Regions from separate parts of the Duganella caerulea genome, predicted to be linked through region 1. Evidence: predicted binding sites of a transcription regulator. Region 1 holds the regulator's gene; each other region holds the start of a gene.
What was found. Region 1 encodes FliA, which starts transcription of late flagellar genes. Its sites were predicted from a motif close to CTAAAGTTTNNNNNNNNNNNGCCGNTA; they were not measured.

Region 1 (3,273 bases):
CTGGCACGCTACCTGATCGAAAAACTGCCGGCCAACCGCGATGCTGCCGACAGCCTGCGCTGGATCAAGAATGTCCTGACCCGCAACCTGCAAACCATGGCCAACGAAGACGCGCTGATCGAGCAGGGCGGCGTGTTCGCGCTGGTCGGTCCTACCGGCGTCGGCAAGACCACCAGCACCGCCAAGCTGGCCGCCCGCTGCGTGATGCGCCACGGCCCGGACAAGCTGGCCCTGATCACCACCGACGCCTATCGTATCGGCGCCCACGAGCAGCTGCGCATCTACGGCAAGATCCTCGGCGTGATGGTGCACTCGGTGAAGGACGAGGCCGACCTGCGCATCGCCCTGAAGGAACTGAAGAACAAGCACACGGTCTTGATCGACACGGTTGGCGTCAGCCAGCGCGACCAGATGGTGACCGAGCAGGTATCGATGCTGCAAGGCGCCGGCTCCGACGTCAAGCGCCTGCTGTGTCTGAACGCCACGGCCACTCAGGAAACGCTGAACGAAGTGGTGCGCGCCTATCAAGGCAGCGGCCTGGCCGGCTGCATCATGACCAAGCTCGATGAAGCGGCCGCCATCGGCAACGTGCTGGACGTGGTGATCCGCCAGAAACTGAATCTGTTCTACGTGTCGAACGGCCAGCGCGTGCCGGAAGACCTGCACCTGGCCGATCCGGCCTACCTGATCGACCGCGCTTTCAAGTTGAAACGCGACGCCGTCAACACCCAATACCTGGACGCCGAACTGCCTCTGCTGATGAGCAACGGCGAACCAGCGATGCGCGAGGTGCACCTTGGCTAATTTCGATTTCGACCAGGCGGAGGGCCTGCGCCGCATGCTGGCGGGGCCGCAGCCCCGCATCGTCACCTTCCTGTCGGCCACGCCGCAGGACGACAAGGGCGCCATGCTGGTCAACCTGGGCGCCTCGCTGGCGCGCGCCGGCAACGACGTGCTGCTGGTCGACGCCTGCGCCAGCGCCCACGGCGTGGCCTCGCGCCTGGGCGTGGACGGCGGCGCCAGCCTGCTCAACGTGGCGCGCCAGGAGTGCGCGCTCAACCAGGTGATCCACCAGGTGCCGCAAGGGTTCTCTGTGGCGTCGATGACACGCGGCGTGCCGCGCAGCGGCCCGGACGAGACGCGCCGCCTGGCCAAGGCTTTCGACGTGCTGGCCAAGCAGACCGGCATCGTCATCGTCGACGGCGAGTTCGACGGCGTGGCCTTCCCGGTGCCGGTCATGGCCAGCTCGGAAATCGTGGTGCAGGTGTCGAATAGCGCTACCTCGATCAAGGCCGCGTACAGTATGATCAAGCGCCTGAACCAGGAACTGGGACGGCGGCCGTTCGGAATTGTGGTCACCGGGGCTTCCGAATCGGAAGCAAAGGTGGTATACGATAACATGGCACAGGCAGCCAGCCGTTACCTCGCGGTGAACCTCGTTTCGATGGGATCGGTGCCGGCGGATGAGTACCTGCAGCGCGCCGCACGCTTGGGGCGTGCGGTGGTCGATGCGTTTCCGCTGGCCGGGGCTTCGGTCGCGTTTCGTCAACTGGCGGGGCGCTTCGCGCTGGCGGGCTCGCCATCTTTCCGTTAAGGGAGCATGACAATTTTAGCGCTTAATCAATAATAAACAGGCTATGTACACGGTCAAAGGGAAAGCGGACAAGGATTCTTTGCTGACGGAGCATATGCCGTTGGTCAAGCGCCTGGCCCATCACATGAAGGCGAAACTGCCGCCCAGCGTCGAAGTCGACGATCTGGTGCAAGCCGGGATGATCGGCCTGCTCGACGCCATCAGCCGTTACGAGGAAACGCATGGCGCCCAGTTCGAAACCTACGCCGTGCTGCGCATCCGCGGCGCCATGCTCGACGAGCTGCGCAACAGCGACTGGCTGCCGCGCTCGATGCGCCAGAACATGCGCAAGATCGAGACCGCGATGAGCACGCTGCAGCAGCGCCTCGGCCATCCGCCGACCGAGTCGGAAGTGGCCAAGATGCTCAAGCTGTCGCTGGCCGACTATCAGGAAATGCTGTCCGACGGCGGCGGCCACCAGCTGGTGTACTACGAAGATTTTCACGACGACGACGGCAACGACAGCTTCCTCGACCGTTACTGCTCGGACGAGGAGAGCGATCCGCTGCGCTCGCTGCTGGACGGCGATTTCCGCCAGGCCGTGATCGACGCCATCGACGCGCTGCCGCCGCGCGAGAAAATCCTGATGGGGCTGTACTACGAAGAGGAGCTCAACTTGAAAGAAATCGGCGCCGTGATGGGCGTATCGGAATCGCGCGTATCGCAGCTGCATACGCAGGCCGTGGCGCGGTTGCGCGCCTCACTTCGGGAGCGGTCTTGGACTGGGCCAGTGTAGCCGGGGTGCTGCTGGCGCTGGCCGGCATCGTCGTCGGCCAGACGCTGGAGGGGGGAAGATTATCTTCGCTGCTGCAGCCGGCCGCGTTCGCGATCGTCGTCATCGGCACGTTTGGCGCGGTGATGCTGCAGACCCGCTTCAAGACTTTTCTGCGCGGCGTGCGCATGCTGCGGCTGGTGTTCGCGCCGCCGGCCGACACCCGCGCCGTGCTGGCGCGCGACATCAACGCCTGGAACCTGGCGGCGCGCCGCGACGGCCTGCTGTCGCTGGAGCGTTACATGCTGTCGTCCAAGGACCAGTTCAACACCAAGGGCCTGCGCCTGATCGTCGACGGCATCAATCCCGACAAGCTGCGCCAGATCCTCGACACCGAAATCACCGCCTACGAAACCGAGGAGCGCCAGGCGGTGCGCATCTGGGAATCGGCGGCCGGCTATTCGCCCACCATCGGCATCCTGGGCGCGGTGCTGGGCCTGATCCACGTGATGGAAAACCTCACCGATCCAAGCAAGCTGGGGTCGGGCATCGCGGTGGCCTTCGTGTCGACCATCTACGGTGTCGGCCTGGCCAACCTGTTGTTCTACCCGATCGCCAACAAGCTCAAGGCGATCGTCACGCAGGCCGTGCACCAGCAGGAGATCGCCGCCGCCGTGTTCTACGACATCGCCACCGGCGACCACACGCGCGTCATCGACGAGCGCATCGCCACGCTGCTGCGGGAACACTGACATGCAGAACCGCCGCGCGCGCAGGAAGTTCGACGACGAGCCGGAGAACCACGAGCGCTGGCTGATTTCCTACGCCGACTTCATCACGCTGCTGTTCGCCTTCTTCGTTGTCATGTATGCGATCTCGGTGGTCAATATCGGCCGCTACAAGGTGCTGTCGGTCGCGCTGGGGGACG
Region 2 (3,273 bases), on a different contig from region 1:
GTTCATGATGCACTCCTTGGTGGGTGATGAAGCTACAGGACACGCGGCCTTGTGCCGCATGCGATGGCTCAACTATAGGCAGACGCCGGCTGGCGTTCCGTGCGCTTGCGCACCTAAGGCTGCAATCAATGCTTGCGCCAGACGCTGGCCAGCCAGGGCTGCTGGTCGCGTGGCAAGCCTTGCGGGCGGTAGTAATGTTGAATCGCAACGAACCCAGCCTCCAGCAGGTAGCGTTCCCAGGTTTCGTAGTCGTAGTAGCTGCCGTAGCGCGGGCCGTTCCAGCCTTCGCGGTTGTCGCCGCGCGGGTTGGAACTGAACAGCACACCGCCGGATTTCAGCGCGGCGTGCAGGTCGCGCAACACCTTCGGCAGCGCCGCGCTGGGCACGTGGAACAAGGAGGCGTTGGCGTAGATGCCATCGAAAAAACCAGCAGGCAGGTCAAGTTGGACGAAGTCCTGCCGCCACGTTTCGCAACCGCTGTAGGCGCGCGCCATCTCGACGAATCGCGACGAGCCGTCGACGCCGATCGCTTCGTGGCCCAGCTCCCTGAAGGTCTTCAAGTCACGGCCGGGGCCGCAGCCCAGGTCCAGCAGGCGGTATGGCGCGGGGCCTTGGATCGCGTCCAGCAAGGCGGCGATGTTTTGGCTGACATCGTGGTCGATGGTGCCGGCGAAAAACTGCTCGGCGGTACGCTCGTAATGCTGCAGCGTGGTTTGAGTGATCTGCTCGATAGTGTCGGGTTCCATGCCACCAGTATATACGGCGGGTTATGGCGGCGATCAGTGACTCGGAAAAGAGACGCTCGCCCCGCAAAATTGTTTCATACATTCGGGGAATCGCTATATAGTTAGCCTATAGCAACGCGCTAATTACCCAGGAGATAAATATGAAACTTGATGCCCTGTTCCAGAATCCAACTGCGTTGCCCACCGCGCCTAAAGTCGTGGAAGAGCTGATCAGCAGTTTCGACAAGGCCAGCGTCTCGACCGAAGAGATCGCGAAAAAACTGTCGACGGATCCGGTGCTGAGCGCCAAGCTGCTGCGCCTGGCCAACTCGGCCTACTACCACGTCTCGCGCAGCATCGGCACCGTGGAAGATGCGGTGCTGATGCTCGGCTTCGTCACCGTGCGCACGCTGGTCATCAGCTCCGGCCTGGTCAGCGGTTTCAAGACCGTGCCCGGCCTCGACCTCAAACAATTCTGGCGCTACAGCCTGCACACCGCGGTGTCGGCCAAATGGATTGCCAAGAAGACCAAGGAAAACACCGACCTCGCCTTCACCATCGGCATGATGCACGCCATCGGCCAGCTGGTGATCCACTCGGCGATGGCCGAGCAGGCGATGGCGCTCGACAAGGTGGCCGGTCCGCTGGACCCGCGCCGCCTGGACGCCGAGCAAGCTTCGTTCGGCTTCACCTTTGCCGACGTCGGCGCCGAGCTGGCCAAGCGCTGGAAGTTCCCGCTGACCTTCTCGGAAACCATCCTGGCCTTCCCCGAGCCGCACCACAACGGCGAGCTGAACCGCTTGGCCGCCGTGGTCTCGCTGGCCGCCTGGCGCGCCCGTGTCGAGCAGGCCCAACTGAGCGACGATGAAATCGAAGCCTGCTACCCGGCCGACCTGGCCGAGGAACTGGGCCTGGACGACAACGCCCTGATCGATGAAATGCCTTCGCCGGACGAATTGAGCGCCGGTTTGGAGGAGCTGGTCAAATAAGCCAGCTTGTCTAATTTGCATGAAAGAGCCCCGTGTGGCCGTGCGACGATCTTGAGCGTCGCATGCGCACACGGGGCTTTTTTCGACTTTTTTCAAATATTTTTTCAAAACACCCTAAAGTTCGCGTTTAAGGCGACGTTAATCAGGACATGCGGTAATCCGTTTTAACTAAACTAGGGTGAGAACATGACCTCCACCGAAGTCCTCTCGATGTACGAAAACATTGCCGGCCTGTCCAATCAAATGGCTGCCGCCGCGCGTCTGGGGGATTGGGACGGTCTGAGCCGCCTGGAAGCGCAATGCGCCACCGCCGCCCGCCCGGCCGATGCCGGCGTGCCCAGCCTGAGCGGCGCCCCGCGCCTGCGCAAGATCGACCTGCTCAAGCAAATCCTGGCCAACGACCGCGCCATCCGCGACGTCACCGAGCCATGGCTGAACAACGTGCCGGGCATGGCGCGTCAATAACAGCAACCGACATAAAAAAAGCGCCCGAGGGCGCTTTTTTACGTCTGCATGGCGATCAGCTCGTCAGCGCCACGCGCAGCGACAGCGCGATGCCCTGCGCCGCCTGGGTGATCTCGTCCAGCGACGGGAAGCTCGGTGCGATGCGGATATGGCTGTCCTTCGGATCGTTACCGTACGGGAAAGCCGCGCCGGCCGGCGTCAGCGTGATGCCGGCTTCCTTGGCCAGCGCCACGGTGCGCTTGGCCGAACCCGGCGGCGTCACCAGATCGATGAAATAGCCGCCCAGCGGACGCGTCCACGACACGCCCGGCACATCGGCCAGATAGCGCTCGAACTGCGCCAGCACCGCGTCGAACTTCGGCTTGAGCAGCAGGCGATGCTGTTCCATCAACGCTTCCACGGTCGGCAGGTCCTTCAGCAGCTGCACGTGGCGCAGCTGGTTGATCTTGTCCGGGCCGATGCTGCGGATGCCGGCGTGCTTGGTCCACCAGGCGATGTTGGCCGGCGAGGCCGCCAGCGCGGCGACGCCCGAACCAGCCCAGCTCACCTTGGACGACGACGCGAACACGATCGCGCGGTCCGGGTTGCCGGCCTGCGCGCACGCGTCCAGGATGTTGGCCACAGCCAGCTTCTGCTCGCCCAGGTGGTGGAAGCGGTAAGCGTCGTCCCACATCAGGCGGAAGTCCGGCGCCGCCGTCTTCATGGCCGCCAGGCGGGCCACCACCTCATCCGAGTACACCACGCCACCCGGATTGCTGTACTTCGGCACGCACCACATGCCCTTGATGCTGGCGTCCTCGGCCACCAGTTTCTCCACCAGGTCCATGTCCAGGCCGGAGTCGTTCATCGGAATGTTGATCATCTTGATGCCGCGCGCCTCGCAGATGGCGAAGTGGCGGTCGTAGCCCGGCACCGGGCACAGGAAGGTCACCGGCTCGCGCACCCACGGCGCATGGCCGGGCGTGCCGTTGAGCAGGCTGTAGATGATTACGTCATGCATCAGCGACAGGCTGGCGCTGCTGTCGACCACGACTTGCGCGGCCGGCACGTCCAGCAGCTGGCAGAACAGCGCGCGCGCTTCCGGCAGGCCGATG
Region 3 (3,273 bases), on a different contig from region 1:
TTGTCCAGTGTCAGCGTGCCGTCTTTCTGGAACGAGATGCCGATCTGTGACAGATTGGTCAGGCTGCTGCCTTGCAGCCCGGTGATCGAGGAGCCGAGCTGACGCCGGATCGAGGCTTGCAGATTGCGCAGCGTCGGATCGCCCAGCAGCGGGCCGCCGGTCTTGGTGTCGGGATTGTAACCGCCCAGCTGCTTGATCTGGTCTGTCAAGTCGTTGTACGCCTTGACAAAGCCTCCGACCGCAGTCGTGAGCGAACCGCTGTCCTTGCTTACCGACAGCGTCGAGCTGCCGACCTTGAGCGCGTTGATACTGACGCCGGCGATCGCGCCGCCGATGCTGGTGCTGGAGCTGGTGACGGCAATGCCGTTCACCGTGGCCAGCGTGTCGGCCGCTGCGGATTTCTGGCTCAGGTTCTGCACGCCGCCCGGATCGTAGCCCAGCAGCGATACCAGATCAGGGTCCGGCGGATTGCCACCGGACCCGGCCAGGGTGATCTTCATGGTCGAGGTGGCGCCGGTGGCGGTCGAGGTCAGGATCAGGTGATTGGGGGTGGCGGTGGTGCCGGTGGAGCCGTCCGAGACGATGCTGGCGGTGACACCGAAATTGCCCTTGTTGATCGCGGCCAGGATGCCCTGCAGGGTATTGTTGCTGCTGTCGATGACGATGTTGCCGCTGGTGCGGGTCGAGTCGGCGCTGAAGCTGGCACCCAGGTAGGCGCCGCCTACACCGGCCGTCAAGCCGGCGCCGGCCGGGTTGGTGCCGCCGACGCTGATCGGGCTGCCGTCCGCCGAGACCAGCGAAATCGAGCCGACCGCCGTGGTGCTGGAACCGATATTGGCTGTGCCGCTGTTGCCGATGCCGCCGGTGACGGTGCCGGTGACGGCCTCGGCGACGGCGATGTTGCTGCCGTCGGCGTTGGTGAACTGCAGCGTGCCGGCGGCGGCGGTGCCGCTGACGGTGATGTTGGCGTCGGCCAGCGCGCGGGTGACGGCGGTGTTGCCGGTCAGCGCGGCATCGATCGAGGCGGCTGTGACTCCGCCCGCGCCGCCGGCGGCGACGCCGGTCGCTTGGGCGGCGATTTCCACGCCGCCGACGGTCAGCGTATAAGTGCCGCCGCCGCTGGTATCGATATCGCCGAAGGTCGAGGCGCCGGCGGCGCCGAACAGCGCGGCATTGGTGACAGTGGGCGCGGCCTTGGCGGAGACGCCCGTGGTCGTGCTTTTGGCGTTGATGGCATCGGCCAGCAGGCGTGCGCTGCGGGTCGTGCCGTCGGTGGCGATCGCGGTGTTGTTGATGCTGAGCGAGCCCGGCGTGAGACCGCCACTCGACAGGCTGGCGCCCAGCTGGGTGCCGGTGATGCCGAAGCTGCCGCCGCTGACGGTGCCGAGCGAGAAGTTGATCGTGGTCTTGGCGCCCAGGCCGATCGCCGAGGTCGTGGATTTATAGCCGCCCGAGGCCAGCGTCTGCGCCTGCGCGAGCTGGTTGATGTTGACGCGATACGTACCCGGCTGCGCGGTGCCGCTCGCGGTGGCGGTCATCACGGTGGCGTCGCTGGGCGTGCTCACCAGTGTCTGGAAGCTCGACACCGAGGTCAGGCCCGCCAGCACACCCTGGAAGGTGCCCAGCGCACCGGACAGATTGCCGAACGCGGACACCTGCGACAGATAGCTGGCCGACTTCTTGTCGTAATCGGCCAGCGGCGCGGACTCGACCGCCATCAGCTTGCTGACGATGGAGTCGACCGGGATGTTCGAGCCGATGCCAGGTGAAGAGATGCCCACGATGCGCTCCTAAGTAAAGCAATAATATAAGACAATATCGGCAGAATCAAACCGGACTTGAGAGGGGAGAATACCTGCCAGTTCAGGCAAAGCTGAAAAAACGGGCAGTGGAGAGGATGTGACGGGAATTGGACAGGCGCTCCCGGCGTCAGGATGCCATGGATGGAGAAAAAGCGGCGCGCGCGAGCGCGGCCGCTTCAGGCGGTTTGCTGGATCAGCAAACCGGAGTTGCTGGACTTCGACTCCAGCGATTTGGCGATTTCCAGCGCTTCGGGCGAGGGAATCTGGCGCAGCACTTCCTTGGTGGTCTGGTCGATCACCTTGACCACGGTGCGCTTGGTGTCGCTGTCGACCGAGAATTCCAGGCCTTGCGACTTGGCCTGCGCCGACTTGTTCAGCTGCGACACGGCGTGGTTGACCTGCTCCAGCGTCGGTACGTTGGCCGGGCCCTTGACGGCAGCCGCCGTTTCCACGGCAGTAGCAGGTGCGCGCGCGGCGCCTTGCGCAGCGACATCGCCGCCAGCGGCTGTGGCCGGGCGGTCTACTGGGCGGGCCTGGGTGGCCGAGCCGATGGTATCGATAGTCATGATGCTTCCTTTGTGAAAAATCCCCGACTGAATAAATCAGCCGGGGAACCTAGTCAGGGTGACCTTGTCGGGTCAATCCTTCCCCGGATTTTAGCCACGCAGCAGGGACAGCACGCCGTTCGGCAGCGAGTTGGCCTGGGCCAGGATGGCGGTACCGGCTTGTTGCAGGATCTGGCCGCGGGTCAGGTTGGCCGTTTCCGACGCGAAGTCGGTATCTTGAATCCGGCTACGCGAAGCGGACAAGTTCTCCGTCGTCGTGTTCAGGTTCGAGATGGTCGAAGCGAAACGGTTCTGGATCGCACCCAGTGCAGCGCGGTTGCTGTTGACCTGGTTCAGCGCGGAGTCGATGCTCAGCAGTGCGGCATTGGCACCGGCCACGGAGCTGACGTCGATCTTGGCAACCGATTGCAGGTCGGAGCCGGTCGAGGCGGCGACGATGTCGGTTGGGCCGCTCGACGCTAAGGTAAAGCCCGAATCGGACGAGAAGTCCAGGTGGCCGCCGACCGTAGCCTGGGTGCCGGAGGCGGCGAAAGCCGATTCCGCAGCACGGACCGCAGCAACCGAACCATTGGCCGGTTTGTCGATACCGCGCAAGACCGCACCGCTCAGCGAATCAGTGGCTGCGTCGCCGTTGGTATTGGTAATCTGAATATCGGCGCCCGACGAGTTGGTCAGTTGGATTTCCTTGGCATTGGTGGTGGCGTTGACCTTGATCGATGCGCTGATACCCGTAGTACCCACTTGAGCGTTGATCGCTTGGGCAACCGCCGACAAATCACCGCCCTTTACCTTGGCCGAAATCGTCACGGCGGTCGAGTTGGCGTCCGATTCGATCGAGTTGTCACCGCGCAGAGTGAATTGCAGCGAACCATCTTTGATCGCCACACCGCCGGCACCGCTCAGGG

Region 2: ACUJB0_RS12575 (flagellar protein FliT) is a predicted target of FliA. The motif match lies at 1,829-1,855, and genes of this name have one in related genera.
Region 3: fliD (flagellar filament capping protein FliD) is a predicted target of FliA. The motif match lies at 1,817-1,843, and genes of this name have one in related genera.

What each region holds. Positions count from the first base shown of each region.
Region 1 is NZ_BPWJ01000004.1:24,862-28,134, reverse strand. It holds gene flhF (flagellar biosynthesis GTPase FlhF) at 1-804, shown strand, start outside; gene ACUJB0_RS12945 (MinD/ParA family ATP-binding protein) at 797-1,594, shown strand; gene ACUJB0_RS12940 (RNA polymerase sigma factor FliA) at 1,638-2,369, shown strand; gene ACUJB0_RS12935 (flagellar motor protein) at 2,351-3,097, shown strand; gene motD (flagellar motor protein MotD) at 3,099-3,273, shown strand, end outside.
Region 2 is NZ_BPWJ01000003.1:750,285-753,557, reverse strand. It holds gene ACUJB0_RS12590 (CsbD family protein) at 1-6, opposite strand, end outside; gene ACUJB0_RS12585 (class I SAM-dependent methyltransferase) at 126-746, opposite strand; gene ACUJB0_RS12580 (HDOD domain-containing protein) at 887-1,714, shown strand; gene ACUJB0_RS12575 (flagellar protein FliT) at 1,901-2,179, shown strand; gene ACUJB0_RS12570 (aspartate aminotransferase type Ic) at 2,235-3,273, opposite strand, start outside.
Region 3 is NZ_BPWJ01000019.1:2,304-5,576, forward strand. It holds gene fliD (flagellar filament capping protein FliD) at 1-1,781, opposite strand, end outside; gene ACUJB0_RS30565 (flagellar protein FlaG) at 1,979-2,368, opposite strand; gene ACUJB0_RS30570 (flagellin N-terminal helical domain-containing protein) at 2,459-3,273, opposite strand, start outside.